DNA from 3 places in the Streptomyces sp. NPDC021093 genome. Region 2 is predicted to be linked to each of the others. Evidence: riboswitches for the same ligand, from Rfam matches in the RefSeq annotation. Region 2 holds a riboswitch; each other region holds the start of a gene.

Region 1 (9,587 bases), on a different contig from region 2:
GCCGCCCTACGCGGCCCCCTCCCGTGCCGCTGACCTCTCCGGACTTCCCCCGGCGTACATCGAGGTCGGGTCGGCCGAGATGTTCCGGGACGAGGACACGGCGTACGCGCAGGCGATCTGGCAGGCCGGCGGCCGGGCCGAACTGCATGTGTGGCCCGGTGCCTACCACGGCTTCGACGGCATGGCACCGAAGGCCGCCCTCAGCCGTGACGCACGTGACGCGCGCACCCGCTGGCTCCGGCGCCTCCTCGCGCAGGCCGGCGGCTGATGCGGTCAAGGGCGCTTCAGAGCTTCAGGACTTGAAGAAGCGGACCGGGGCCTGGAAGCGGGCCTTGCGGGCGGCGCGCCGGAGCGTGGTCAGTACGGCCGGGCCCGCGAGCAGGACACAGACGAGGTTGGTGACGGCGCGGCCGGTGTCCCAGCCGAGCGAGGTCGCCAGGTCGAAGGCGAGATAGCGGTGGAACTGCTCGGTGAAGGGCAGCCCCGGCAGATAGGCGATCGAGCTGTTCGGATCGAGGGAGAAGGGCCAGAAGGACAGGTTGAGGAGGAAGCCGAAGAGGTAGCCCGACAGGGAGCCGTAGACCGCGAGCATGAGGACCTCGCGGCGGCCGGTGGCCTTCGGGAGGAGCCCCGCGAGCATGCCCACGAAGGCACAGCCGAACATCTGGTACGGCATCCAGGGCCCCACCCCGCCCGTGATCAGCGCGGACGCGAACAGCGACGTACAGCCCAGGGTGAAGCCGAACCCGGGGCCGTAGACGCGTCCGGCCAGCACGAGGAGGAAGAAGACCGTCTCGATGCCCGCGGTACCGGCGCCGAGCGGGCGCAGGGCGGCGTTGACTGCGGACAGCACCCCCAGCATGGCGAGGGCCTTGGAGCTGATGCCGCCCTCGGCGATCTCGGAGATCACCACGCACAGCACGACCACGAGCAGCGCGCCGAAGATCAGCGGAGGGGTGTAGCTCGCGCCGAACTTCCCCGGTGCGACGAGGAAGGGCCAGAAGAAGGCGACGATCCCGAGGAACGCGGCCATGGCGATGACCAGTCCTGCACGGCGGGAGAGCCGGATGGCGCTCGGAGTCCCGGGCAGGGGCGGGGGCAGGGCCGGGGGCAGGGTCATGCGTGCGCTCCGGACAGTACGGCCTCGACCTGGCCGACCGTCAGATACGGCAGCGGCGCCAGGATCTTGGCGGTCTGCGGGGCGAATACGGGGGAGGCCAGGACGACTTCTCCGGTCACCCCGTCGGCGACGATGTCGCCCTCGGCCATCACCACCACCCGGTCCGCGGCGCGTGCCACGAACTCCACGTCATGGGTGGAGATCACGACCGCGTGTCCCTCGGCCGCCAATCCGTCGACGATGACGGCCAGTTGACTCTTGGCGCGGTAGTCGAGGCCCCGGGTCGGCTCGTCCAGGAGCAGGACCCGCGGGGCCGCCGCGAGCTGGATCGCCAGCACCAGGGCCAGCTTCTGCCCCTCGGAGAGGTCGCGGGGGTGAGTGGTGTCGGGGATGCCGGGGGCGATCCGGTCCAGGAGGGCGCGGGCGGAGGTGCGCGCGGGCGGTCCCGACGAGGCGAACGGTCGCGGCGGTGCGAACGCCCCCGACGGTGCGGATTCGGCGTCGGCCTGGTCCAGCTCCTGCTTGACGCTCTCCAGGTACAGCAGGTCCGTCGGCGTCTGCGGCACCAGGCCGACCAGCTGCCGTGCCTCGGCCGCGGGGAGCTTCTGCGGATCCCGCCCCTTTCCGCTGCCGTCGTCGGCCGAACGCACCTTCACCGAACCGGCCCTGCGCGGCCCCGACCCCTGAAGCGCCCACAGCAGGGAGGACTTGCCGGAGCCGTTGCGCCCCATCAGCGCGGTGACGTCGCCTCCGCGCAGCCGGAGATCGACCTCGCGGACCGCGGGAACGCCTTGGTACGTCACCGTGATCCCGTGCGCGGTGAGGAGTTCGGGCCGGTCGGCCGAGGGGGCGGGGCGGGCCGGCGGGGGAGCGGCCCGGGCCAGCCGGTCGCGCAACGGTACGGCGGCCCTGCGTGCGTCGCGTACGGACAGCGGCAGCGGCAACCACCGGGCGGCGCGCCCGAGTTCGACGATCGGCGGTGCGACCGACGCGTCGCGGAACACCTCGGCGGGCGCGCCCGCGACGACCCGGCCGTCACCCGGCAGATGGATCACGCGGTCGGCGTACTGCACGACGCGCTCCAGGCGGTGCTCGGCGAGGAGGACGGTGACGCCGAGGTCGTGCACGAGACGGGTCACGGCGGCCAGGACCTCCTCGGCGGCCGTCGGGTCCAGGGCCGAAGTGGGCTCGTCGAGCACGAGCACGCGTGGGTGTGCGGTGAGCACCGAGCCGATGGCGACGCGCTGTTGCTGCCCGCCGGAGAGCTCGTGCAGCGCCCGGTGGCGGAGGTCGGCGAGTCCGAGGAGGTCGAGGGTCTCCTCGACGCGCTTGCGCATGGTGGCCGGTGGCACGGCCAACTGCTCCATCGCGTAGGCGAGTTCCTCCTCGACGGTGTCGGTGACGAAGCCGTCGATCGGATCCTGGCCCACCACTCCGACCACGTCGGCGAGTTCGCGCGGCGGATGGTCGGCCGTGTCGCGGCCGTCGACCGTCACGCGCCCGAAGAGGGTGCCGCCGGTGAAGTGCGGGACGAGTCCGTTCACGGCCCCCAGGAGCGTGGACTTGCCGACTCCCGTGTGCCCGACCACGACGCAGAGTTCCCCCTCGTCCACGGTCAGGTTCACGTCCCGGAGCACCGGCTGCGCCGAGTCCTCGTACTGGACGGTGACCTGGTCGAAAGTGATCACGTGGATTCCTCGGTGCGCTGTGCGGGGGCTTGTACGGGGAGCTGTACGGGGGCTTGTGCGGGGGCTCGTACGGGGAGGGGGCCGGGGAAGGAGGGCGGCGTCGGCGGCGGTGCCAGGAATCCGGCGGCCCCCGCGAGCAGGACCGCCCCCGCGGGGACGAGCGGCAGCGTCGGCCAACTCAGCGGATAGATGGACGGGTTGAGCTCGGCGGCGTTGAACCCGGCGTTGCTGAACAGCAGCGCAGCGGACAGTACTCCGCACCCCGCCACCGCCCACTCGGCGAACCGCCACGGGTCCGGCCGGTACGTCGTCCGGGTCACCCGGCGCCCGCCGAGCCGCAGCCCCGCGAAGCACAGCACCGCACCCGCCCCCATGGCGGGCAGTCCCAGCAGTCTCGGCGCGGTCGCGTCGAGCAGCCCGTACGCCCCCGCGCACAGCCCGCACATGCCGAGTAGCATGAGCGCGCCGGTCAGCCGGCGGGAGCCACGGGTCGCCGTCCCGGCCCGCCCGTATCCCCGGGAGTCCATGGCGGACGCCAGCCGCAGCGACCGGTCCAGTGCGTCTTCGAGTACGGGGACGACGATGCCCCGCAGCGCGCGCATGCCCTTCGTGCGCCCGGCCCGCAGCCGCCGCGCCCGGTGCACCCGCTGGACGCTGTGCACCAGTTGGGGCGCGACGCTGAGCGACACGGTGACGGCGACGCCCAACTCGTGCAGGGCGCCCGGCAGTACGCGCAGTGCCCGCTTCGGGTTGGCGAGGGTGTTCGCCGCACCGATGCAGCACAGCATGCACGCCAGCCGAAGCCCGTCCGTGGCGGCAGAGAGCAGCGCCTCCAGCGAGACAGGGCCGCCGAGCTGGATGCCCGCGTACCAGTCCGGGGTGGGGATGCGAGGCAGGGAGAAGAGGAAGTGGTCGCGCGGGGTGATGCCGGTGGCGAAGACCGCCCGGAAGACGACCCGGATCGCCACGACCGTGAGCGCGAGATACAGGTAGTACTTGAAGCCGCGCGCCCACGGGGCCTCGGTGCGGCGCACCGTGACCACGTACCCGAGGACGGCGAGGACGAGGAACAGCAGCAGCGGATTGTTGGTGCGGCTGACGGCGGTGGCCAGGGCGAGCGCCCATATCCACCACGCGACCGGATGGAGCGTACGGGGCAGCCGACGGCCGCCCGCGTCGGGTGCGGGACCCGGCGCGGGCGGCTCCTTCGCGGCATCAACTGCCTTGGAAGCAGCAGGACTTCGCACGTGCTTACTCCGCCGCCCGACGGCGGCGCCTGGCCGCGAACACGGCGGCGCCCGCGATCAGCAGCACCAGCGCACCGGTGCCGACGGCGGGCAGGTACGAGCCCACGTCGTGCGCGGCGTCGGCGGCCGGGGCGGCGTCCACGACCTTGGGCCCGGAGGCCGCTGCCGCCGATGGCTTCGGGACGGCGGTGGCGGTGGCCGACGGGGTGGGAGTCGTGGGCGAAGGGGTTGCCGGAGGGGTCGTAGTCGGAGGGGAACTGGTAGGCGGGGGAGGGGTGTTGGGGGTCTGTGGGGGAGGTTGCCGCGGGATCCCCTGCCCTTGCGGCGGCGCGGCGGGCGGCGGCGTGTAGTCCGCCGGAGGGTTCGCCGGAGCCGGTCCCGTGTTGACGCCGGGCGGCAGCGGCGGTGCGGTCCTGGTGTCCTTCGGGACCGGCCTGTTGCCGTTCGTCGGCCGGGCGTTCTTGGCGCGCAGCTGGTCGGGGGTGATCCTGGGTCGGCCCTCGGTGCCCCCGATGTCCGTACCGCCGAAGATCCACAGATCGACGCTGCCGGGCCGCGGCTGGTAGAGCATGGCGCCCAACTGGCTGTACTCCCACGTGTTCTGACCCGGATCGGCGTGCCAGTACGACCAGTAGGCGGAGGCCGGCGGGGTCAGTACGCAGTCGTCCTGTTCCGGCGGCGGGAACTGCTTGCCGCCCAGGTGACCGCTGTAGCCGATGCGGCAGATGAACGCCGGACCGTCGTGGCCGGTACCGGTGGTGGCCCAGCCGCCCTGGTTGAGGAGTTCGTAGCCGGTGGTGGGCGTCGTGCCGCAGGAGCGGTAGACGGGACCGCCCCAGCGGCTGAAGTCCACCGCGAGGACGGCTCCGGAGGAGGTGGTGCACTGGCTCATCGGCTGCGGGGCGGCGTGCGCCGGGCCCGCGGTGGCCGCGAACGCCGCCACCGTCAGACCCAGTGCGGTGGCCGCGCGGGCGAAGGCGCGCGTGAGGACGCCGACGTTCATCGCTGCTCCTCCGCTGCCGCTGCGGTGCGTCGCCTGCGGGCGGTCACGGTGATGCGCCAGCCGCCCAGGACGAGGAGGGCCGCTGCGGCCGCGAGAGCACCGGCCTGCACGCCGGTGGAGGCGAGGGGGCCGTTCGCGGTGGCGCCGCCGGTGGCAGCTCCGGCGGTGCTGCCGGTGTCGACGATGCCGCCCGTGGCGCCGGTGCTTGTCCCGGCTGTGCCGGTGCCCGCGCTGCCGGTGGTGTCGACGATGCCGCCCGTGCCGGATGCGTCGCCGGAGCCGGAGGCTTCGCCCGGGGTGACGATGTTCGTGCCGCCGGTGGTGGTGCTGCCCGCGCCGCTGCTTCCGGAGGCGGAGCCCGCCGTCGTACCGCCGGTGACAGTGCCGGGGCCGCCCGTCGTGGTGCCGGCAGAGGTACCGGCCGAGGTGCCGCTGGAGGTGCCGCCGACCGTCGGGTCCGGCGGGGGAGTCGTACCGTTCAGGTCGCGGTCGATCCTGCCGAAGGAGATGCCGGTCGCACCGCCGACGGCCTGGGTGGAGGCCCGTACGTCCGAACCGCGCTGGCCCTCCTTCGCCACGTTGAAGCCGCCGTCGCCGTTCTGCTGCCCGGCCAGGAACTTGCGCGCCTTGGCGATCTGCGCGCCGTACTTGCCCACGTCCAGGGACAGGCCCTGGACCGCCAGCGCGGCCGAGTTCACCGAGTTGCCCGCGGCGCCCGGGAATCCGCCGTCGGGGAGCTGCTTGGTCGCGATCCAGGCGAGCGCCTTGGCGACGGCCGCCTTCGGCCCGGCGCCTCCGACCAGGTCCATCGTCATCGCGGCCATCGCCGTGGAGTCGACGTCCGAGTCGCCGGTCGCCGGGATCAGGCTCGGCCAGGCGCCCGACGGCTTCTGAAGGCTCGCCAGGTAGGTGGCCGGCGCCTGGGCGGCGGCCTTCTCACCGGCCCGTACCTGCGCCATGAGGGCAAGCGACTGCGAGAAGACCGACGGGGCGTACGTGTAGTTGCCCTTGGCGGCGCAACTGCGGTCCGGCGCCCGGCTCGGTGCCCCGCACACCGCCCTGCCGAGCGCGGCGATCAGGTCCTGGCCGCCGAAGGCCCGCGGGTCGCGGCCCACGGACTGGGCCAGCAGCGCGGTCTTGCCGATCGAACCGCCCGCGGCGTACTTGGTGCCGACGTTGGTCCAGTTGTGGACGGTACGGCCCGCGCCGTCCTTGCCGCCCTTGTCGAGGAAGTCGACGATGCCGCGCAGCCGCGTGTTGTCGAGGCCGGTCGCTGCGAGTGCGTACGCGCCGTCGATGGTGAGGCCGAAGTCGGCCCGGCCGACGCCGCCGCCCGCGTCGTAGTACGCGCCCTTCGTGAGGGTGGCGGCACTGGTGAGGTACGCGACGCCCTTCTTGAGGTCCGGGCCCGCACCGGGCGGAGTGGTCGGCGGACCGGTCGGCGGAGTGGTCGGCGGGTCGGTCGGTGGATTCGTCGGGGGGTTCGTGGGCGGGTCGGTCGGAGGATCGGTGGGCGGGTCGGTCGGCGGGTTCGTGGGCGGATCCGTCGGGGGGTCGGTCGGCGGGTGCGTCGGTTCGGTCTTCTTCGTGGTCAGTGACGCCAGGCTGGTGCCCCGCCCGGCGAGGACCGCGTGCGCCGTCGGGTAGATCTCCGAGGTGGTGGCGCCGTCGAAGCCGATGCCGCCGTCGGCCAGCTGCTGCCGGGACAGCCAGGCGAGGGCCGCGTCCGCGTGGCCGGTGTCGCCGAGGGCGCGCAGGGCCTGCGCCGCGAACACGGTGGTGAAGGGGCTGCCCTCGGTCATGCCCGTGGCGGCCGGGAAACCGCCGTCCGCCAGCTGGGACTTCTTCAGGTACGTACGCGCCTTGGCGACGGCGGCGTCCTGCCCGCCGACCGCCTGCAGGGCCAGCACCACCTGACCGGTGCTCCACGCCTCGGGGTCGCAGTTCTCGCCCGGTCGGATCAGGATGCTGGTGAACCCGCCGTTCTCGCACTGGAGTTGAGTGAGCCGGGCGACCGCTTCGGCGGGCGGAGCCAGCCCCGCGCGCTTCACCGCGAGCAGGGCGAGCGCCTGGCCGTCGGCGTACCCCGCGTACCGGAAGTCGCCCTTGGCGGTGCAACCGGGTGTGGAATCACCGGTGTTGGGGCCGCCCCTGCAGATGTTCCCGGCCAGGTCGCCGGCCAGGTCGTGGCCGCCGAAGTCACGCGGGTCTCCCTCGGTGCTCGCGGCCAGCAGTGCGAGGCGTGCGGCCGCGTTCGCGTCGGGCGCCCGGTACTTGCCCGCCGCGTCCTTGCCCGCCGGATAGGCGTACGCGTCGGTGTGCGCGGCCAGGAAGGCGACCACCTTGTCGAGACCCGCGCTCTTCCCGTCCGCCGCGGCCACGGCGAGGGCGATCTCGGCCGTGAACCAGTGGTTCGGGGCCTCCGCGCCCTCCTCGACGACGCGTTCGCCGTCCGTGAGTCGGCCCTTCAGCCACTTCGCGGCGGCCGTGACATCGACCTTGCCCGGGGGGACGGTCGGCGGCGTACCGGTGGGGTCGGGGTCCGGTGCCGCACCGCCGCCCGCGCGGACCTGGTCCGGGGTGAAGGTGGGCTTCCCTGTGGTGCCGCCGATGTCGGTGCCGCCGAAGACCCAGACGTCGACGTCGCCCGCCTTCGGCCTGCGGTCCATGGCGCCGTACTGGCTGTACGTCCACGTGTTCTGGCCCTGCGACGCGTGCCAGTACGACCAGTAGGCGGTGGCCTGCGGCGTGAGGACGCAGTCCTCCTGCTCCGAAGTCGGGTACTGCTTGCCGGAGTTGTACGAGGCGTGGCCGAGGCGGCAGATGAAGGCGGGGCCGTCGTGCTGGGTTCCCTCGGTGCGGAAACCGGCCTCGTGCAGCAGCTCGTACCCCGTGGTCGGGGTGGCGTCGCAGCCGCGTACGACCTTGCCGCCCCACGGGCCGAAGTCGACCGCGACGACCGCGCCGGTCGTCGCCGTGCACTTGTCGACGGGGTCGGCGGACGCGGGTGAGGAGGTCCCTGTGGCGAAGGCCGCGCCGCCGACGACGAGCAGCAGCGCCGCCAGGAAGGCCGACACGGCTGCGGGCAGGGCGGCCGGCAGGAACGGCGCTCCCAGCGGTCTTCCCGCGCCGGGTATTCGGCCCAACCGGCCACGTCTGCGCGCGAGTCGGCGCTGGTGCTGCTCTGCGGTCCCCACTGCGGCCCCTCGTGTCGGCCGAGCGGGCGCATGCGTGGCCAAAGGGCTTCGCCGGGGCCGTCGAACGCCGAGGTGAAGGCCTGTCGAACCACGCCGTAGTCCGCGACGGCGTCTCTCGTTCATGACTCAACGGGCAGGCATTCCGGCTCACCCGCCACGGGGGCGGGTCCACGGTTGCGGGTCAGCGCCGGAATTCGACCGGCTTCCCCTGCGAGCTGAGCAATAGCAGCCGGAGTGAAGCACGGGGCGCGTGGGAACGTCAAGGTTCTCTGGAACTTGCGGAGTTCGTGTAACGTCCTGCTCCGCCCCAGGGGGAACCCGGTGAGATTCCGGGGCTGACGCGCAGCGGTGTGGGACGGCAGAGTGCCGTTTCCGAGCCCGAATGCCCAGGTGGCACAGCACATTTCGTCAGCCGTACTACGCGATCGGACGGCGGTCGGCGGTTCCCCGGGGCGTCGTACGCCGCCCGGCCGTGGGGACGGGACCGATCGGCGTCCCCCACTCCAGGAGCAGACCGTGCCCCGTCCTCGTACGCCCGGATCCCGTACCGCACCCCGCCGTACCGCCACCCGCCGCGCCGCCTTCGTCGTACCCGTCGCCGCGTTCGGGGCCTTCGCGCTCACCGTGCTGCCCGCCGCGGCCACGTCGACGCCCGCGCAGATCGCCACGTCCAGGACCAACGGCGTCGGATACCTCAAGTCCCTTCAGGGCGCGGACGGTTCGTACGCGGGCTCCGGTCTGTCCAACGAGTGGGCGTTCAGTGCCCTCGCGGCGGCGGGCACCGCGGCCGTCGACGTCGCGCCGGGCGGTGACACCACGAAGAACGCCCGCACCGTCTACCGCAACCTCCTCGCCACCGCCGGCTGGCCGTCGGCCGCGCCGGTCGTCACCGACTACGAGCGCGGCGCCCTCAACGCGTACGCGGCCGGGATCGACCCGGCCCGCGTCTCCGCATCCCGCAACCTCGTCGCGGACATCTACGGCCACTGGCAGAGCGCCGAGCCGGGCTACTTCGGCCAGTCCGGCCTCTACAACGGCACCGCCTTCGCCGCCCTCGCCCTCGGCGGGGCCAGAACCCAGGCCGGCGGCCAGCGCGTGCCGAAGGCCCTGCTCGACTCGATGATCACGCGGATCCGCGCCAACCAGCACCACGACGGCGGCTGGAACTTCAGCAAGGCCGAGGGCGACCCGGACGCCCTCAACTCCGCGAGCGACATCGACATGACGGGCGCCTCGATGGCCGCCCTCTGCGTGTCCGGCGTGGCGAAGACCGACCCGGACATCCTCCGGGCCAAGGCCTTCCTGAAGGGCAAGCTGGTGCTCAGCAGCGGT
Region 2 (9,587 bases):
AGGAGCTGGGCGAGCGGCGGGAGTTCGGGCCCTTCGCCACCATTCCGGTGGCCTCCCACGACTGGCGGGGCGACGACCAGGTCGCCTGGATCGTGGAGGCACCCGGGCTGCGGGTCATCCACTTCGGCGACACGATCTGGCACGGCAGGTGGTGGCAGATCGCCCGGGACCACGGCCCGTTCGACGTGGCGTTCCTGCCCATCGCGGGAGTGCTGACGCGCCGCGACGGCTTCACCCCGACCAACCAGCCCGCCACGCTCACCCCCGAGCAGGCGGTCGAGGCGGCCGTGGTCCTGGAGGCGTCGACCGCGTGTGCGATCCACTACGACCTCTTCAACAACCCGCCGTACTACACGGAGCAGCACGACGTACGCGGGCGCTTCCTGCGGGCGGCGCACGCCAGGGGCATCCACGCCGTCGCACCCGATGACGGCGAACCGGTGCCGTTCCGGCCCCTCGTGGCGGCTCCCGGCGCGGCTTGAGCAGCCGCGCCTCCCGACCCGGCCTGAGCCGCCGCGGCTCCCGGCGGGGGCAGGACCGGCCTCCGAACCGGCCCCCGCCCAGGCCTCCGTACCGCCCGCCGGACCGGCCTGGGCACCGGCCTTGAGTCGGCCCGAACCGGCCCTTGAGCCCGGTCGTTGAACGGCTCGCGCCCCGACTGCCCCGACCGCACCCGCCCCCCACCGAACCGCCCTCCCCGACCGCCCACCGGGTCCCCGTCCCGCCGCCCCCGCCGTCCTTGGGGGAATGCCGAGGCGACGACGGGGGCCCGGTGGGCCGCCCTCCCCGGAAGGACCGCCCGTGACCCCACCCCCCGAACCGGCGGCGGCCCGCGTCTCAGAGCGGGACGCACGTACCGAGGCCGCCCCCGCACCGCCACCCCCGGGCCCCGGGCAGGCTGTCTCCCGGAACCCGCGCCTCCTGCTCTGGTCCGTCCTGGCGGTACTGCTCGTCGGCATCAACATGCGGCCCGCCATCGTGGCCGCCTCCCCGTTGCTCGACGACATCCGGCACGCCACCGGCCTCTCCAACGTCGGCGCGGGCGCCCTCTCCACCCTGCCGCTGATCTGCTTCGGCGTCTTCGCCCCGCTCGCGCCCCGGCTGGCCCGTCGCTGGGGCATGGAGCGCACGCTCGTCGTCGTACTGCTGGTGCTGCTGTGCGGCAGCGCGGTGCGGCTGGTGCCCGAACTGCTGCCGCTGTTCGCGGGGACGTTCCTGGCGGGTACGGCGGTGGCCATCGCCAACGTGGTCGTCACGGCCCTGATCAAGCGGGACTTCGCACGGCAAGTGGGGCTGATGTCCGGCCTGCACACCACCATGCTCGTCGGCGGTGGCGCGGTCGCCGCCGCCACGACCGTTCCGCTGCGCGACTCGCTGGAGCTGTCGTGGGCGGGCGGCCTGGCCGTCTGGGGCGTACTGGCGCTGGCCGCGCTCCTGGTCTGGGCGCCGAGGCTGCGGCGCGACCGCACGCCCGCCGAGCTCCCCGCGCCGGACGGCGAATCGGTCTGGCGCAGCCGGCTGGCCTGGGCGGTCGCCCTGTTCTACGCCTTCCAGTCCTTCCTCTACTACACCGCGACCACCTGGCTGCCGTCGTTCTACATCGACCACGGTTACACCGAGGGCGGCGCCGGGGTGCTGCTCGCGGTCTGCATGGGTTCGGCCGTGGTCACCTCGGTACTGGTGCCGGTGTGGGCCCAGCACTCCAGGCGGCAGAGCCACCTCGCGGTGGGCGGCAGCGCGCTGTGCGTGGCCGCCTTCGTCGGCCTGATCGCCGCGCCGACCGGGGCGGCAGTGCTGTGGGCGGCCCTGCTGGGCCTCGGCCTGGGCGCGGTGCTGTCCCTGGGCATCACCTACATGTCGCTGTGCGCCCGCACCGCGCGCGAGGCCGGACTGCTGTCGGCGATGTCGCAGTGCGTGGGCTATCTGCTGGCTGCCCTCGGTCCGATCGCGTTCGGCGCCGCACGGGACCTGACCGGCGGCTGGACGACGGGGCTGGTCGCGCTGGTGGTGCTTGCCGTTCCGATGGCGGTGACGGGCGCGCTTTCGGGGCGTGGCGTACAGCGCTAGCCGGTACGGACGACGAGTGGGGCCCCGGACTTCCGAGTCCGGGGCCCCACTGCCGTACGCGTAAGGCCTAGAAGTCGTCGTCGAAGCCGACGGTGCCTTCCACGGCCACCTGGTACGCCGACGGGCGGCGCTCGAAGAAGTTCGTCAGCTCCTGGACGCCCTGGAGCTCCATGAAGGAGAACGGGTTGGACGACCCGTAGATCTTCGGGAAGCCGAGGCGCTCCAGGCGCTGGTCGGCGACGCACTCCAGGTACTCGCGCATGGACTCGGTGTTCATGCCCGGCAGGCCCTCGCCGCACAGGTCACGGCCGAACTGGAGCTCGGCGGCGACCGCCTCCTTCAGCATGTCGGTGACCTGCTGCTGGAGCTCGTCGTCGAAGAGGTCGGGCTCTTCCTTGCGGACGGTGTCCACGACCTCGAACGCGAAGTTCATGTGCATGGTCTCGTCGCGGAACACCCAGTTGGTGCCCGTGGCGAGGCCGTGCAGCAGACCGCGCGAGCGGAACCAGTAGACGTAGGCGAACGCACCGTAGAAGAAGAGACCCTCGATGCACGCCGCGAAGCAGATCAGGTTCAGCAGGAAGCGGCGGCGGTCGGCCTTCGTCTCCAGCCGTTCGAGCTTCTCGACCTCGTTGATCCACTTGAAGCAGAACTGCGCCTTCTCGCGGATCGAGGGGATCTCCTCGACCGCGTCGAAGGCCGCCGCGCGGTCCTCCGGGTCGGGCAGGTAGGTGTCGAGCAGCGTCAAGTAGAACTGGACGTGCACGGCCTCCTCGAAGAGCTGGCGGGACAGGTACAGCCGCGCCTCGGGGGAGTTGATGTGCTTGTAGAGCGTGAGCACCAGGTTGTTCGAGACGATCGAGTCGCCGGTCGCGAAGAACGCGACCAGACGGCCGATCATGTGCTGCTCGCCCGGGGTCAGCTTCGCAAGGTCGGCGACGTCCGAGTGGAGGTCGACCTCCTCGACGGTCCAGGTGTTCTTGATCGCGTCCCGGTAGCGCTCGTAGAAGTCCGGGTAGCGCATCGGGCGGAGAGTCAGCTCGAAGCCGGGGTCGAGCAGGTTCTTTTCGGAGTTGGTGCTCATTACTGGCAGGCCTCGCAGGACTCGGGGTTTTCCAGGGAGCAGGCGAGCGCTTCGGCGTCCGTCACCTGCTGCACGGGGATGTTGGCGGAGGGGGCCGGGGCCTCGGCGGACGCCTGGGAGCCGGCGGCGCGCGCGATCCGCGTGGCGGGGCGCGAGCGCAGGTAGTACGTCGTCTTCAGGCCCTTCTTCCAGGCGTACGCGTACATCGAGCTGAGCTTGCCGATGGTGGGCGTTTCCAGGAAGAGGTTCAGGGACTGCGACTGGTCGAGGTACGGGGTACGGGCGGCGGCCATGTCGATCAGGCCGCGCTGCGGGATCTCCCACGCGGTGCGGTACAGGTCGCGGACCTCGGCCGGGATCCAGCTGAAGCCCTGGACCGAGCCGGACGCGTCGCGCAGCGCCTCGCGGGTCTGCGCGTCCCAGACGCCCAGCTCCTTGAGGTCACGCACCAGGTAGGAGTTGACCTGGAGGAACTCGCCGGAGAGCGTCTCGCGCTTGAAGAGGTTGGAGACCTGCGGCTCGATGCACTCGTACACACCGGCGATGGACGCGATGGTGGCGGTGGGCGCGATGGCCAGCAGCAGCGAGTTGCGCATGCCGGTCCTGGCGATGCGGGCGCGCAGCGCGTCCCAGCGCTCCGGCCAGGAGACCTGGACGCCGTAGTGGTCGGGGTGCAGCACGCCGCGCGCGGTGCGGGTCTTCTCCCAGGCGGGGAGGGGGCCCGAGCGCTCGGCGAGGTCGCAGGACGCCTCGTACGCCGCGAGCATGATCCGCTCGGCGATCTTCGTGGAGAGCGCGGCGGCCTCCGCGGAGTCGAACGGCAGCTTCAGCTTGAAGAAGACGTCCTGGAGACCCATGGCGCCGAGGCCCACCGGACGCCACTTCGAGTTGGAGTTCCCGGCCTGCTCGGTCGGGTAGAAGTTGATGTCCACGACGCGGTCGAGGAAGGTGACGGCCGTGCGGACCGTCTCGTCCAGGCGGTCCCAGTCGATGTCGCGGGTGGCGGTGTCGACGAAGGCGCCCATGTTGACCGAGCCGAGGTTGCAGACGGCGGTCTCGCCGTCGTTCGTGACCTCAAGGATCTCGGTGCAGAGGTTGGAGGAGTGGACCGTGTGGCCCGGCTCCGCCGTCTGGTTGGCGGTGCGGTTGGAGGCGTCCTTGAACGTCATCCAGCCGTTGCCGGTCTGCGCGAGGGTGCGCATCATGCGGCCGTACAGCTCGCGCGCCGACATCGACTTCTTGGCGAGACCGGCGGCCTCCGCCTTGCGGTAGGCGGCGTCGAACTCCTCGCCCCACAGGTCCACCAGCTCGGGGACGTCGGCGGGGGAGAAGAGCGACCACTGGCCGTCCTGGTCCACGCGGCGCATGAACTCGTCCGGGATCCAGTGCGCCAGGTTCAGGTTGTGCGTACGGCGGGCGTCCTCGCCGGTGTTGTCGCGGAGCTCCAGGAACTCCTCGATGTCCGCGTGCCAGGTCTCCAGGTAGACGGCGGCGGCGCCCTTGCGCCGGCCGCCCTGGTTCACGGCCGCGACCGAGGCGTCCAGGGTCTTCAGGAACGGCACGATGCCGTTCGAGTGACCGTTGGTGCCGCGGATCAGGGAGCCGCGGGCGCGGATGCGGGAGTACGAGAGACCGATGCCGCCGGCGTGCTTGGAGAGGCGCGCGACCTGGTGGTAGCGGTCGTAGATCGAGTCCAGCTCGTCCATCGGGGAGTCGAGGAGGTAGCAGGACGACATCTGGGGGTGGCGGGTGCCGGAGTTGAAGAGCGTCGGCGAGGACGGGAGGTAGTCCAGGCGGCTCATCAGGCGGTACAGCGAGGCGACCTCGGCGAGAGCCCGCTCGCTGTCGTCCTCGGCCAGACCGGAGGCCACGCGCAGCATGAAGTGCTGCGGGGTCTCGATGACCTGGCGGGTGATCGGGTGGCGCAGCAGGTAGCGGCTGTAGACCGTGCGCAGGCCGAAGTACTCGAAGCGGTCGTCGCCGTCCAGGTCGACCAGCTCGTCCAGAGCCGCCGCGTGCTTGGCGACGAAGTCGGCCGTACGGTCCGCGATGAGCCCTTCGCGGTGGCCGACGGAGACGGACTCGGAGAAGCAGTTCACGCCCTGGGTGGCTGCTTCGTCCCGGATCGTACGGGCGAGCAGGCGGGCCGCGAGGCGCGAGTACGCCGGGTCCTCGGAGATGAGTCCTGCGGCGGACTCGGTGGCGAGCTCTCGCAGCTCGGCGGCGTCCGAGCGTGCGTTGCGCCCACGCAGGGCGGCGGCTGCGACCCGGCCGGGGTCGGTGTCGGGCAGGTCGGCGGTGAGGTCGGTCAGGGTGCGCAGGAGCGCGGTCCCGGGCGCGTCCTGGCTGTCCTGAGACTGTTGTGCGGTGGCCGGATCGACTGGCGCGATGGTCACGTGGGGGCTCTCCCTCGCTCGGCGCGGGGCCTGCGGCGGAGGGGGCGCGCGGGCACACGGCACCCCGGAAAGGGGCGCACGTCGCCTGGCGTCCACCGGCCCAACCACGAGGCCCGGACGTATCGGTATCCGGTTCGGTCGAGCCGGATGCGCTGTCGGCAGGTCCTCGGACTTGGCGGTACGCAAAAGCGCACATGACACACCGTTGCGGGACAGTTCCGGATTCTCACCGGATTCCCCTGCGACGACAGCGAGCACGAGCATACATGTGGTGGGTCCTCGTTGGAGAACCCACCACATCTTGTGTCGCGCGTCGCGAGGCTTCACAAGTGGAAGCGGGCCAGATGGGTCCTAGAGCTCCAGTTTGTACGTCAACAGGGACAGTCCAGGCACCGGTTCCCAGTCCCGTTCCGGCGTCCGTACGAAGCCCAGCCGCTCGTAGATCCGGTGTGCCCCGAGCATGGTCGGCTGGGTCGACATCACCAGCCGTACGACGCCCTCCTCGGCCTTCGCACGGGCTATGCAGGCGCGTACGAGGCTCTCGCCCGCCCCGCGCCCCCTGGCCCGGTGCGCGACCGCGAGCATGCGGAACTCGGCCTCGCCGGGGACGGCGATGTCCTGCAGCTCGGTGCCCTGCGGGGCGTAGGTGACGGTGCCGAGGAGCGTGCCGTCGGCATCGGCGGCGACCAGCAGGTCGGCCCGGGCGGCACGGGAGGCGGCGTCGCGCAGCACGAGCAGATACGGATCCTCCGCGCCGTCGTCGAGGAAGCCGTCGTCGAGGGAGACGCGGGCGGTGATCTCGCCGACCTCGGTGTATTCGTGGGGCTCGGCGAGCCTGATCGTGATGTCCATGGAGGGCAGTGTGCAACGCGTACGGCCCGGCGGCCCACCCCGTTTCGAGGGGCGGGACACCAGGCCGTACGAGAGGGCTCAGCGGGTCCTCAGCGAGGTCCTGACGGATCCTGACGAGGTCCTGGCAGGTCCTCGGCGAGGTGCGGGCGAGGTGCTCAGCAGCAGCGGAAGCCCGACCTGGGGTCGCCCTCGCGGGCGTCCGTGCGGCTGCGCTCGAAGGCGCGGCGGGTCATCACCCGGGCGCCCGGGTCGTGCGACCGGGCGTGTGCGACATACCGGTCGTACGTCGCCTCTCCGGTCACTTCCCGTACGTACCAACGCAGTCGGCCCAGCCGGTGGCGCACCGCGGCGACGGTCCGGGCGGTGACGCTCCGGGCGCCGGTGGTCCGTGCACCGGCGGCCCGGGTACTGGCGGTCCGGGCGTCGGCGGTCCGGGCGTCGGCGGTCCGGGCGGTGGTGTTCACACCTTCTCCTCCTCGCTTCCGCGCGGGCCGCCCTCCGGGCCGACGCCCGCCGCGACCAGCTCCGCCTTCTCCTCCTTGGTGGCGAAGAGCGAGGCGGGGGCGACGATCTTCGACTCGACGTAGGGGGTTTCGCTGAGCGTGACCGCGGCCGGGTGGCGGATCGCCTTCAGGCAGGCGCGGCAGGCCTCGAAGAGGACCACGACGATCAGCACGGCGAAGAGGATCGAAAGGACCCCGTCGACCGTGGAGTTGGTGACGATGGTCTCCATCTGGTCGCGGTTCTTGGCGAGTCCGACCTTGTCGAGGCCCTTGTCGAGTGCGCTCTGGTAGACGTCGCGCTGGGCGAAGAAGCCCACCTTCGGGTCGGCGGAGAAGATCTTCTGCCAGCTCGCGGTGAGCGTCACCGCCACGTCCCAGAGCAGCGGAACGGCCGTCACCCAGGCCCACTTGAGGCGGCCGGACTTGATCAGCAGGGTGGTGCAGACGGCGAGTGCGACGGCGGCGAGCAGCTGGTTGGCGATGCCGAACAGCGGGAAGAGCTGGTTGATGCCGCCGAGCGGGTCGTGCACGCCGACCCAGAGGAAGTAGCCCCAGGCGATGACGACGATCGCGCTGGCGATCCAGACGCCGGGCCGCCAACTGACGTTCTTGAACGGCTTGTAGATGTTGCCCAGCATGTCCTGGAGCATGAACCGGCCCACGCGGGTGCCCGCGTCGAGCGTCGTCAGGATGAACAGCGCCTCGAACATGATGGCGAAGTGGTACCAGAACGCCTTCATCGCGGCGCCGCCGAAGGCCGCCGAGAAGATCTCCGAGAGGCCGAGCGCGAAGGTCGGCGCGCCGCCCGTCCGGTGCAGCAGGCTGGCCTCCTCGACGTCCTTGGCGGCCTGTGCCAACTGGTCGGGGGAGATGGTGAATCCGAGGTTGCCGACGGCTGTGGAGGCCGCCTGGACGGTGTCGCCGACCACGCCCGCGGGCGCGTTGACCGCGAAGTAGAGGCCGGGGTCGATGATGCAGGCGGCGATCAGCGCCATGATCGCGACGAACGACTCGACCAGCATGGAGCCGTAGCCGATCGTCCGGATCTGCGTTTCCTTCTGGATCATCTTCGGGGTGGTGCCCGAGGAGATCAGCGAGTGGAAGCCGGAGAGCGCGCCGCACGCGATGGTGATGAAGACGAACGGGAACAACGACCCCGCGAAGACAGGACCCGTCCCGCTCGTCGCGAACTTCGTGATGCCGTCCATCTTGAGCGTCGGCAGGGCGATGAGCACCCCGATCGCGAGCAGACCGATCGTGCCGATCTTCATGAAGGTGGAGAGGTAGTCGCGCGGGGCGAGCAGCAGCCACACCGGAAGCACCGAGGCCAGGAATCCGTAGATCACCATCCAGATGACCAGCGTGCCCGGCTCCAGCGTGAAGGTCTCGGCCCACGAGGACTCGGCGACCCAGCCGCCCGCGACGATCGCGAGCAGCAGCAGCGCGACGCCGATCAGCGACACCTCGGTGACCCGGCCCGGACGCAGGATGCGCAGGTAGACGCCCATGAAGAGGGCGATCGGGATGGTCATGCCGATGGAGAAGACGCCCCAGGGGGACTCGGCGAGCGCGTTCACGATGATCAGCGCGAGCACCGCGAGCAGGATGATCATGATCGCGAACACGGCGATCAGCGCGGCCGCGCCGCCCACCGCGCCGATCTCGTCCCGCGCGATCTGGCCGAGCGAACGGCCGTCGCGGCGGGTGGAGAAGAACAGCGTGACCATGTCCTGGACGGCGCCCGCGAAGATCACGCCCGCCACGATCCAGATCGTGCCGGGCAGGTATCCCATCTGGGCGGCCAGCACGGGTCCGACCAGCGGACCCGCGCCCGCGATGGCCGCGAAGTGGTGGCCGAACAGGACGCGCCGGTCGGTGGGGTGGAAGTCCACGCCGTCGTTGAGGCGTTCGGCCGGGGTGGCCCGGGTCTTGTCGACCTTGAGGACGCGGTTCGCGATGAACTTCGAGTAGAAGCGGTACGCGATGGCGTACGAGCCCAGTGCCGCGGCCAGCATCCACGCGGCGGAGACCTCCTCCCCGCGGGAGAGGGCGAGCACCGCCCAGCCGGCCGCGCCGACGAGCGCCACCAGACTCCAGATCACCACGGACTTGGGCGACAGCTTGCGGGCGGGGCCGGGGGAGCCCCCGGCCTGCTCGGTCTCGGCTGTCGGTCTCGGCTCTGCCATGGCGGTCCGTCCCCTCGCGCGATCATCCTCGTAACGTGCGCGAAATCTAGGGGCTGTGACCGCGCTGCGTAACCCCCTGTCCGCATATCGGTATGGACAAGGGGCGACCATCGCAGGTCAGCGGGGTACCGGCGGCAATGTGTCGAGGCGTGCGACGTGTTGTCGGCCGGGGTGTCGAGGAGCTGTGCGCGTGCTCAGCAGGCGTATTCGCGGTTGGGCTGCGAGACCGGCTGGCCCGTGGACGGCTTGAGGTACACGACCTTGTACAGGCCGTACCAACGGCCGGTCGAGGACTGCGTCTTGCTCTTCAGGGTCTGGACCCAGGTGACGCCGCCCGAGCTGTTCTGGTGCGAGGAGGGGCAGCCCTTGCCCGTCAGGTTGGTGGGGCTGCCGGCCGCGTGGGCCGAGGTGGACATGGTGACGGCGAGCATGCCGCCTGCGACGGCCACGGCCGCCAGCTTTGCCTTACCCAGCATGAAAGACGTGCCTTCCGTGGAAC
Region 3 (9,587 bases), on a different contig from region 2:
GCCACTGACCTCAAACGATTGCCTGGGTAAATGGAACACATCACGCTCCTCCTCGGAATCGTGATCGTCACCGCTCTCGTGTTCGACTTCACGAACGGTTTCCACGACACAGCCAACGCGATGGCCACCACCATCTCGACCGGCGCACTCAAGCCCAAGACGGCGGTGGCCATGTCCGCCGTGCTCAACCTCGTTGGTGCTTTCCTCTCCGTCGAGGTCGCGAAGACGATCTCCGGCGGGCTCATCAACGAGAGCGGCATCACCACAGAAGTGATCTTCGCGGCGCTCGTCGGCGCGATCCTCTGGAACCTGTTGACCTGGCTGATCGGCCTGCCGTCCAGTTCCTCCCACGCACTCTTCGGCGGCCTCATCGGCGCCACACTGATGTCGGTCGGCACCTCGGGCGTCAACGGCAGCGTCGTCATCACCAAGGTGCTGCTGCCCGCGATCGCCGCGCCGATCGTGGCCGGCATCGCCGCCTACCTCGCCACGAAGCTCACCTTCAAGCTGGCGTCCAAGACCGACGAGAAGTCCACCGCCAAGGGCTACCGGGCGGGCCAGATCGCCTCCGCCGGTCTCGTCTCGCTCGCGCACGGCACCAACGACGCGCAGAAGACCATGGGCGTCATCACCCTGGCCCTGGTCACCGGCAACGTGCTGGCCCCCGGCGCGAACCCGCCCCTGTGGGTCATCGTCTCGGCCGGTGTCGCCATCGCCGCCGGTACCTACCTCGGCGGCTGGCGCATCATCCGCACCATGGGCAAGGGCCTCACCGACCTCCGTCCGCCGCAGGGCTTCGCCGCCCAGACCGGCGCCGCGACGGTCATCCTGGCCTCCTCGCACCTCGGCTTCTCCCTCTCCACCACCCAGGTCTGCTCCGGCTCCGTGATGGGCGCCGGACTCGGCCGCAAGGGCGGCGTCGTCCGCTGGTCGACCGCGACCCGGATGTTCGTCGCCTGGGGTCTGACGCTGCCGGCGGCCGGCCTGGTCGCCGCCGCCGCGGAGTACCTGACGGGTCAGGGCGCCTGGGGCGTCACCGTCGTGGCGGTCCTGCTGGTCGCGGGCTCCGGCGTGATCTGGGCCCTGTCGCGCCGCAAGCCGGTCGACCACACCAACGTCACCGCCGACGACCTGGACGCGCCGGCCCCGGCCGAGCCCGCGGGCGTCGTCACGACCGCCATGGCGGCGGTCACCCCGCCCCCGGCCGGTGTGTTCCCGCACGAGGCCACGCACACCACGACGGGCGACCTCAAGGCCACCCTCCACTCCCCCGCCGGAACCCCCACCGAGGCGGCCCGCCCGGCCGCATCGGTCTAAGGACGCACACGACATGAACATCGACTGGGCAGCTCTCGGCACCGTCTTCGGCGTCAGCCTCGTGGCCACCGTGGGTCTGGTGGGCCTGTTCACCCTCGGCATCGTGGGCCTCTCCAAGCAGGAGAGCGCCGCCGCTTCGGGCGGTTCCGCAACCATGGCGCGCACCGGCGCGTACGCCTGCTTCGCGCTGTGCGCGGCGGCCGTGGCGTACGGAATCTTCCTGATCGTCGTCTGAACCCGCACTTCGCCCCACCCCGCCGCCCCGCGCCCCGTGCGCGGGGCGGTTCTGCGTACGCCCCTCGGGCCCGGGGAGCACCGCAGGTCAAGCCCAGGTTGACGGGTGTTCTCGGGGCGTGGTGGACTGCCGGAGCCAATACGGCGGCATGGAGAGGAAGCCGGTGCGAATCCGGCGCGGTCCCGCCACTGTCACGTACCGACCCACCCGGTCGTACGGAAGCCAGGAACTCCCAGCCGCTCGTCACGTCGAACCAGGGCGCGGACCCTGAGTTAAGGACACATCGCCATGCCCGGCTGCGGAACCCGCAGTTCAGCCGCCCCCTGTCCGAGTTCCGCCCGCGTCTTCGCCTACGGCGCCGCCGCCGGACTGCTCGGCGACCTCCTGCTCGGCGATCCCCGGCGGGGCCACCCCGTCGCCGCCTTCGGACGTGCCGCCGGCGCGGTGGAGCGGACGCTGTGGCGCGACCACCGCGGCTGGGGCGCACTGCACACCCTGGTCTGTGTCGGCGGAGCCGCCGGAGCGGCGGCCGTCGCCGCGCGCGCCGTACGCCGCTCCCCCGTCGCTTCCGTCGTCCTGACCGCCGCCGCCACCTGGTCCGTTGTCGGCGGTACGTCGCTGGGGCGCGAGGCCCGTGCCGTCGGCGGGGCGCTCGCCGCCGGTGACCTCGACGTCGCCCGCGAGCGGCTGCCGCACCTGTGCGGGCGGGACCCGCAGGCCCTGGACGGGCAGCAGATGGCGCGCGCGGTCGTGGAGTCGGTCGCCGAGAACACCTCGGACGCGGTCGTGGGCGCGCTGGTCTGGGGCGCGGTCGGCGGCGTGCCGGGGCTGGTGGCCTTCCGCGCGGTGAACACCCTGGACGCGATGGTCGGCCACAAGTCGGCGCGCTACCGGCGCTACGGGTGGGCGTCGGCCCGCCTCGACGACGTCGCGGGCTGGCCGGGTGCCCGGCTGACGGCCGCACTGGCGGTGCTGGCCGGGGACGACTCGCGGGGTGCTCTCGCGGCCTGGCGGACGGATGCGTCGAAGCACCCGAGCCCCAACGCGGGCCCGGTGGAGTCCTCGTTCGCGGGCGCCCTGGGCGTCACGCTCGGCGGGACGCTGTCGTACGCGGGGCGGGTGGAGCACCGGGCGGTGCTCAACGGGGACACCGGGCGGCCCGTGGCCGTACCGGACATCGAGCGTGCGGTGCGGCTGTCGCGCCGGGTGAATGTGCTGGCGCTGGCCGTGTGTGCGGCGGGGCGGCTGGCGTTCTCGTACGCGAAGGGGCGTAACTCATGAGTGGCGGCGGGCTGTTGGTCGCGGGGACCACGTCGGACGCGGGCAAGAGCGTGGTCACGGCGGGGATCTGCCGGTGGCTGGTGCGGCAGGGGGTGAAGGTCGCCCCGTTCAAGGCGCAGAACATGTCGCTGAACTCGTTCGTGACGCGCGAGGGCGCGGAGATCGGGCGCGCCCAGGCGATGCAGGCGCAGGCGGCGCGGGTCGAGCCGACCGCGCTCATGAACCCGGTGCTGCTCAAGCCGGGCAGTGACAGGTCCAGCCAGGTGGTGCTGCTCGGCAAGCCGGTGGGCGAGATGAGCGCGCGGGGCTTCTTCGGCACGGCGGGCGGCAAGGAGTACGGCAAGGGCGTACAGGGCGGCCACCGGGAGGCGCTGCTCGGGACGGTGACCGAGTGCCTGGCCCAGCTGCGCGGCCAGTACGACGCGGTGATCTGCGAGGGCGCGGGAAGCCCCGCGGAGATCAATCTGCGCCGTACGGACATCGTGAACATGGGGATCGCGCGGGCCGCCGACTTCCCGGTGGTGGTGGTCGGGGACATCGACCGCGGTGGTGTCTTCGCGTCGTTCTTCGGTACGACGGCGCTGCTCGCGCGGGAGGACCAGCGGCTGGTCGCGGGGTACTTGGTGAACAAGTTCCGGGGCGATGTGTCGCTGCTTGAGCCGGGTCTCGACATGCTGGAGGACCTGACCGGGCGCAAGACGTACGGCGTGCTGCCGTTCGCGCACGGGCTCGGCATCGACGAGGAGGACGGCCTGCGGGTGTCGATGCGCGGTGCGGTGCGCGAGTCCGTGGTGGCGCCGCCGGTCGGCGAGGACGTGCTGCGGGTCGCGGTGTGCGCGGTGCCGCTGATGTCGAACTTCACGGACGTGGACGCGCTGGCCGCCGAACCGGGAGTGGTCGTGCGTTTCGTGGACCGCGCCGAGGAGCTGGCCGACGCGGACCTGGTGGTCGTGCCGGGAACCCGGGGCACGGTCCGGGCGTTGGAATGGCTGAGGGAGCGGGGGCTCGCGGAGGCCCTGGTGCGGCGGGCGGCCGAGGGTCTGCCGGTGCTGGGGATCTGCGGCGGGTACCAGATGCTGGGGACGCGCATCGAGGACGAGGTCGAGTCGCGGGCCGGACTGGTCGACGGGCTGGGGCTGCTGCCGGTGCGGGTGCGGTTCGCGCGGGAGAAGACCTTGGCGCGGCCGGTGGGCGAGGCGCTCGGCGAGTCCGTCGCGGGTTACGAGATCCACCACGGGGTGGCCGAAGTCCTGGGCGGGGAAGGGTTCATCTCTGATGACGATGGACATGGCTTGGACGGGTGCCGGGTGGGTTCCGTCTGGGGCACCCACTGGCACGGGTCGCTGGAGAGCGACGCCTTCCGGCGCGCCTTCCTGCGGGAGGTCGCGGCGGCGGCCGGGCGGCGTTTCGTGCCGGCGCCGGACACGAGCTTCGAGGCGTTGCGGGAGGAACAGCTCGACAAGCTCGGGGACTTGATCGAGGAGCACGCGGACACGGACGGGTTGTGGCGGCTCATCGAGTCGGGTGCGCCGGTGGGCCTGCCGTTCGTGCCTCCAGGGGCCCCGTAGGGGCGCGGGGAACTGCGCGACCAGCCACGAAGGACCCGCGCGGAACCGTTCAAGCGAATTGGTGTGGAGCCGGAAACGACGATGGAGACCGTATGAGTACGCCTTACCCCTTTACTGCGATCGTCGGGCAGGACGACCTCCGGCTCGGGCTGCTGCTCAACGCCGTGTCGCCCGCCGTGGGCGGTGTGCTCGTGCGGGGGGAGAAGGGCACTGCCAAGTCCACCGCCGTGCGCGCGCTGGCGGCGCTGATGCCGCAGGTGCCGGTGGTCGACGGGTGCCGGTTCTCGTGCGATCCGGGGGCGCCGGACCCGGTGTGTCCCGACGGGCCGCACCAGGAGGCGGACGGCGTGTCGCGGGACGCGCGGATGGTGGAGCTGCCGGTCGGCGCGTCCGAGGACCGGCTCGTGGGGGCGCTCGACATCGAGCGGGCGCTGGCCGACGGCGTGAAGGCGTTCGAGCCGGGCCTGCTGGCGGACGCGCACCGCGGGATTCTGTACGTCGACGAGGTCAATCTGCTGCACGACCACCTGGTCGACCTGCTGCTGGACGCCGCCGCCATGGGCGCGTCGTACGTCGAGCGGGAGGGCGTGTCCGTGCGGCACGCCGCACGGTTCCTGCTGGTCGGGACGATGAACCCCGAAGAGGGCGAGCTGCGGCCGCAGTTGCTCGACCGGTTCGGGCTGACCGTGGAGGTGGCCGCGTCCCGGGACACCGACCAGCGGGTGGAGGTGGTGCGCCGTCGGCTGGCGTACGACGACGACCCGGCGGGCTTCGTCGCCAAGTGGGCGGGCGAGGAGGCCGATCTGCGGGAGCGGATCGTGGCCGCGCGTGCGCTGCTGCCCCAGGTCCGCCTCGGCGACGACGCGCTCAGGCAGATCGCGGCGACCTGTGCGGCCTTCGAGGTCGACGGGATGCGGGCCGACATCGTGATGGCGCGCACCGCGACCGCGCTGGCCGCGTGGGCCGGGCGCGAGGACGTGCAGGAGGAGGACGTGCGGCAGGCCGCGCTGCTGGCGCTGCCGCACCGGCGGCGGCGCAACCCGTTCGACGCGCCGGGCCTCGACGAGGACAAGCTCGACGAGACGCTGGAGCAGAACAGCCCGCAGGACGACCGCGAGGGCGACGGCGGGGGCGGAGACGGGGACGACGATCCCGATCCCGGTCCTGACGGGCCCGGTGGTGGCATCCCGCCGCAGAACGACGGCGAAGGCCCCGACGCACCGCAGCGCGACGAGTCTCAGCGGGGCGACACGCCCGAGCCTCCCCAGGAGCAGCCCGAGCAGCAGCCCGCCCCCGCCGGGAAGGGCGGTGCGGAACAGCCCGCCGCCAAGTCGGCCGAGCCGTTCCGCACGAAGATGCTGAGCGTGCCGGGGCTCGGCGAGGGCGCGGCGGGCCGCCGTTCCCGCGCGCGCACCGAGCACGGGCGTACGACAGGAGCGGTACGTCCCCAAGGGGCGCTCACCAAGCTGCACTTGGCGGCCACCGTGCAGGCCGCCGCCCCGCACCAGCACGCGCGCGGGCGCACCGGGCGCGGCCTCGTCGTGCGGCGGGACGACCTGCGGCAGGCGACGCGGGAGGGGCGCGAGGGGAACCTGGTGCTCTTCGTGGTGGACGCTTCCGGGTCGATGGCGGCGCGGCAGCGGATGGGCGCGGTGAAGGGTGCCGTGCTGTCACTGCTGCTGGACGCGTACCAGCGGCGGGACAAGGTGGGTCTGGTGACCTTCCGGGGCAAGGAGGCGGAGGTGGCGCTGCCGCCGACGTCGTCGGTGGACGCCGCTGCGGCGCGGCTTGAGCTGCTGCCGACGGGCGGCCGTACGCCGCTGGCGGCAGGGCTGCTGAAGGCCCACGACGTACTGCGGGTGGAGCGGCTGCGGGATCCGTCGCGCCGGCCGCTGCTGGTCGTGGTGACGGACGGCCGGGCGACCGGCGGCCCCGAGCCGGTGGCGCTGGCCGGGCGGGCGGCGCGGCTGCACGAGGCGGAGGGCATCGCCTCGGTGGTCGTGGACTGCGAGTCGGGGATGGTGCGCCTCGGTCTCGCGGCCGAGCTGGCAAGGGAGTTGGGCGGCACGGCGGTGACGCTCGACGAGCTGCGGGCGGATTCGATCGCCGGGCTGGTCAAGGACGTACAGGGCGCGCAAGGCGCAAAGGGCGCCCAGGGCGCATCAAGGAGGGCCGCGTAATGCCGCAGGGACAACCGGAATCCGTACCGGACGACGGGCTCACCACCCGCCAGCGCCGCAACCGGCCGCTGCTCATGGTGCACACGGGCATCGGCAAGGGGAAGTCGACGGCGGCCTTCGGCATGGCGCTGCGGGCCTGGAACCAGGGCTGGCCGATCGGGGTGTTCCAGTTCGTGAAGTCGGCGAAGTGGAAGGTCGGCGAGGAGAACGCGCTCAAGGCGCTCGGCGCCACGGGCGAGGGCGGCACCGTCACCTGGCACAAGATGGGCGAGGGCTGGTCGTGGGTTCAGCGCGACGCTCAGGTCGACAACGAGGAGAAGGCCCGGGAGGGCTGGGAGCAGGTCAAGCGGGACCTGGCGGCCGAGACGTACAAGTTCTACGTGCTGGATGAGTTCGCCTACCCGATGCACTGGGGGTGGATCGACGTCGAGGAGGTCGTGCGGGTGCTGCGCGACCGGCCGGGGACGCAGCACGTGGTGATCACGGGCAGGAACGCTCCGCAGGCGCTGCTCGACGCGGCCGACCTGGTCACCGACATGTCCAAGGTGAAGCACCCGATGGACGCGGGTCAGAAGGGGCAGCGGGGCATCGAGTGGTAGCACGGATCGTGGTGGCCGCGCCGTCGTCGGGCAGTGGGAAGACCACTGTCGCGACGGGGCTGATGGCTGCTTTCTCGGAGCGCGGTCTTGCCGTCTCGCCGCACAAGGTGGGCCCCGACTACATCGATCCCGGGTACCACGCACTGGCGACGGGACGGCCGGGGCGGAATCTGGACGCCTACATGTGCGGTCCCGAGCTGGTGGCTCCGTTGTTCGAGCACGGGGCCGCCGGGTGCGATCTGGCGATCGTCGAAGGCGTGATGGGGCTGTACGACGGGGCCGCGGGGCAGGGCGAGTTGGCGTCGACGGCGCAGATCGCGAAGTTGCTGCGGGCGCCGGTGGTGCTGGTGGTGGACGGGTCCTCGCAGTCGCGGTCGGTGGCGGCGCTGGTGCACGGCTTCGCTTCCTGGGATCCGGAGGTGCGGATCGGCGGCGTGATTCTGAACAAGGTGGGGTCGGACCGGCACGAGGAGCTGCTGCGGGAGGCCCTCGACGGGTCGGGGGTTCCGGTCCTTGGCGCGCTGCGGCGGGCTCGGCAGGTGCGGACGCCTTCGCGGCACCTGGGGCTGGTGCCGGTGGCCGAGCGGCAGGCGGAGGCGGTCGAGGCGGTTGCGGCGCTGGCCGGGCAGGTGCGCGCGGGCGTGGACCTGGAGGCGGTACTGGCGTTGGCCAGGAGTGCGGCGGGGAGCGGCCGCGAGGCGGGGGCGTGGAGCCCTGCCCTCGCGGGGGTGGCCGCCCAAGGGGGCTGGGGCGACGCCCCACGGGGCGGAAGTCCGGTGGTCGCGGTGGCGGCTGGACCTGCTTTTACGTTCTCGTATGCCGAGCACAGTGAATTGCTCGCCGCGGCCGGGGCCACCGTGGTGCCGTTCGACCCGCTGCACGATGAGCAACTGCCCGACGGAACACGGGGGTTGGTGATCGGGGGCGGGTTCCCCGAGGTGTACGCACCCGAGCTGTCGGCCAATGAGCCGCTGCGGAAGGCCGTCGCCGAGCTCGCCCGCACCGGGGCGCCCGCCGCCGCCGAGTGTGCCGGGCTGCTGTATCTGGCGCGGTCGCTCGACGGGCAGCCCATGTGCGGGGTGCTGGACGCCGAGGCGCGGATGTCGGAGAAGCTGACGCTCGGGTACCGGGAGGCCGTGGCCGTCGGTGACAGCGCGCTGGCCGCCGCCGGGACGCGGCTGCGCGGGCACGAGTTCCACCGGACGGCCGTCGAGCCGGGGGCGGGGGCCGCGCCCGCGTGGGGCATCACGCATCCGCAGCGCCGCGTCGAGGGCTTCGTACAGGACGGTGTGCACGCCAGCTATCTGCACACGCACTGGGCGGCGGCCCCGGAGATGGCGTACCGGTTCGTGGAGCGGTGCGGCCGGCCGTGATGACCGTGCCCTCACTCGGCTCACTCGGCTCACTCGGCTCACTCAGCGGCGAGGCCCACCACCAGCCAGATGAAGCCCGCGCCCGCCACCGTGCACAGCAGGGTCGAGCGGGCCGGGTGGTCGTGGTGGGCCTCGGGCAGGATCTCGGCTGCGGCCAGATAGAGGAGTACGCCGCCGAAGAACCCCAGATAGCAGCCGAGGAGTTCGGCCGGCAGGGTGAACAGGAGGGTGGACGCCGCTCCCACCACCGGCGCCGCCGCGTCCGCGAACAGCATCGCGAGGGCCTTGCGGCGCTCGTTGCCGTACAGGCTGGTCAGTGTGTACGTGTTGAAACCGTCGGCGAAGTCGTGGGCGACGACGGCGAGCGCGACCGCGAGACCCATGCTGCCGCTCACCTGGAAGGCCGCGCCGAGGGCGATGCCGTCCATCAGGCTGTGGCCGACCATGGCGGAGGCGGCGGTCAGCCCCACCTCCGGGCGGCGGCCATGGGCGGCGGGTCCCTCCTCCTCACCGCCGTGTCCGGCATGGCGCCCGGCGAGCAGCCGCTCCCCCACGTGCGCGACGAGGAAGCCGCCGACGAACAGGAGCAGCGCCGCCGGTACGCCGAAGACCTCGCTGCGGGCGGCCTCCAGGGCCTCCGGCAACAGGTCCAGGCCGACGACGCCGAGCATCAGTCCGCCCGCCAGGCCCAGTACGAGGTGGCGCCGGTCGGTGACGCGCTGGGCGACCCAGCCACCGAACAGCGTCATCAGGAACGCGCCGAGCGCGACGAAGACCGCCATGTGCCCTTGCTAGTCGATGCCCGGGCCACCGCGCACCTCGGACTGGGCCGATTCACCGCCGACAAGGATGTCCGATGAGCAGGGCCGAACGGGTGACCGTCGGGGTGGGGGCCTGCGAGGACGCGCCCGTCGAGGAGCTGTACGAGCTCGTGGTGGGCGTGCTCGCCGAGGCGCGGCTGCCGCTGACTGCCGTGGCCGCGCTCGCCACCGTCGACGTCAAGGCGGACGAGCGGGCGATCGTGGAGTGCGCGC

What was found. A riboswitch is a leader RNA that binds a small molecule or an ion and turns the genes downstream of it on or off. The one in region 2 is predicted to bind cobalamin.
Region 1: another riboswitch for cobalamin. It lies ahead of ACH4SP_RS26805 (prenyltransferase/squalene oxidase repeat-containing protein); the one in region 2 lies ahead of ACH4SP_RS38685 (ribonucleoside-diphosphate reductase subunit alpha).
Region 3: another riboswitch for cobalamin. It lies ahead of ACH4SP_RS18705 (cobalamin biosynthesis protein); the one in region 2 lies ahead of ACH4SP_RS38685 (ribonucleoside-diphosphate reductase subunit alpha).

The regions. Positions count from the first base shown of each region.
Region 1 is NZ_JBIRQJ010000008.1:418,845-428,431, forward strand. Features, by position in the region: gene ACH4SP_RS26780 (alpha/beta hydrolase) at 1-268, shown strand, start outside; gene ACH4SP_RS26785 (ECF transporter S component) at 293-1,120, opposite strand; gene ACH4SP_RS26790 (ABC transporter ATP-binding protein) at 1,117-2,808, opposite strand; gene ACH4SP_RS26795 (energy-coupling factor transporter transmembrane component T) at 2,805-4,055, opposite strand; gene ACH4SP_RS26800 (hypothetical protein) at 4,060-5,058, opposite strand; gene ACH4SP_RS26805 (prenyltransferase/squalene oxidase repeat-containing protein) at 5,055-8,111, opposite strand; cobalamin riboswitch at 8,370-8,504, opposite strand; cobalamin riboswitch at 8,565-8,643, shown strand; gene ACH4SP_RS26810 (hypothetical protein) at 8,772-9,587, shown strand, end outside.
Region 2 is NZ_JBIRQJ010000017.1:18,408-27,994, reverse strand. Features, by position in the region: gene ACH4SP_RS38700 (MBL fold metallo-hydrolase) at 1-482, shown strand, start outside; gene ACH4SP_RS38695 (CynX/NimT family MFS transporter) at 802-2,067, shown strand; gene ACH4SP_RS38690 (ribonucleotide-diphosphate reductase subunit beta) at 2,135-3,151, opposite strand; gene ACH4SP_RS38685 (ribonucleoside-diphosphate reductase subunit alpha) at 3,151-5,547, opposite strand; cobalamin riboswitch at 5,687-5,828, opposite strand; gene ACH4SP_RS38680 (GNAT family N-acetyltransferase) at 5,899-6,399, opposite strand; gene ACH4SP_RS38675 (CstA-like transporter-associated (seleno)protein) at 6,555-6,743, opposite strand; gene ACH4SP_RS38670 (carbon starvation CstA family protein) at 6,860-9,088, opposite strand; gene ACH4SP_RS38665 (hypothetical protein) at 9,283-9,564, opposite strand.
Region 3 is NZ_JBIRQJ010000005.1:612,685-622,271, reverse strand. Features, by position in the region: gene ACH4SP_RS18715 (anion permease) at 31-1,317, shown strand; gene ACH4SP_RS18710 (hypothetical protein) at 1,331-1,552, shown strand; cobalamin riboswitch at 1,666-1,804, shown strand; gene ACH4SP_RS18705 (cobalamin biosynthesis protein) at 1,841-2,833, shown strand; gene ACH4SP_RS18700 (cobyric acid synthase) at 2,830-4,401, shown strand; gene ACH4SP_RS18695 (putative cobaltochelatase) at 4,494-6,581, shown strand; gene cobO (cob(I)yrinic acid a,c-diamide adenosyltransferase) at 6,581-7,180, shown strand; gene ACH4SP_RS18685 (cobyrinate a,c-diamide synthase) at 7,174-8,553, shown strand; gene ACH4SP_RS18680 (ZIP family metal transporter) at 8,592-9,335, opposite strand; gene ACH4SP_RS18675 (cobalamin biosynthesis protein) at 9,410-9,587, shown strand, end outside.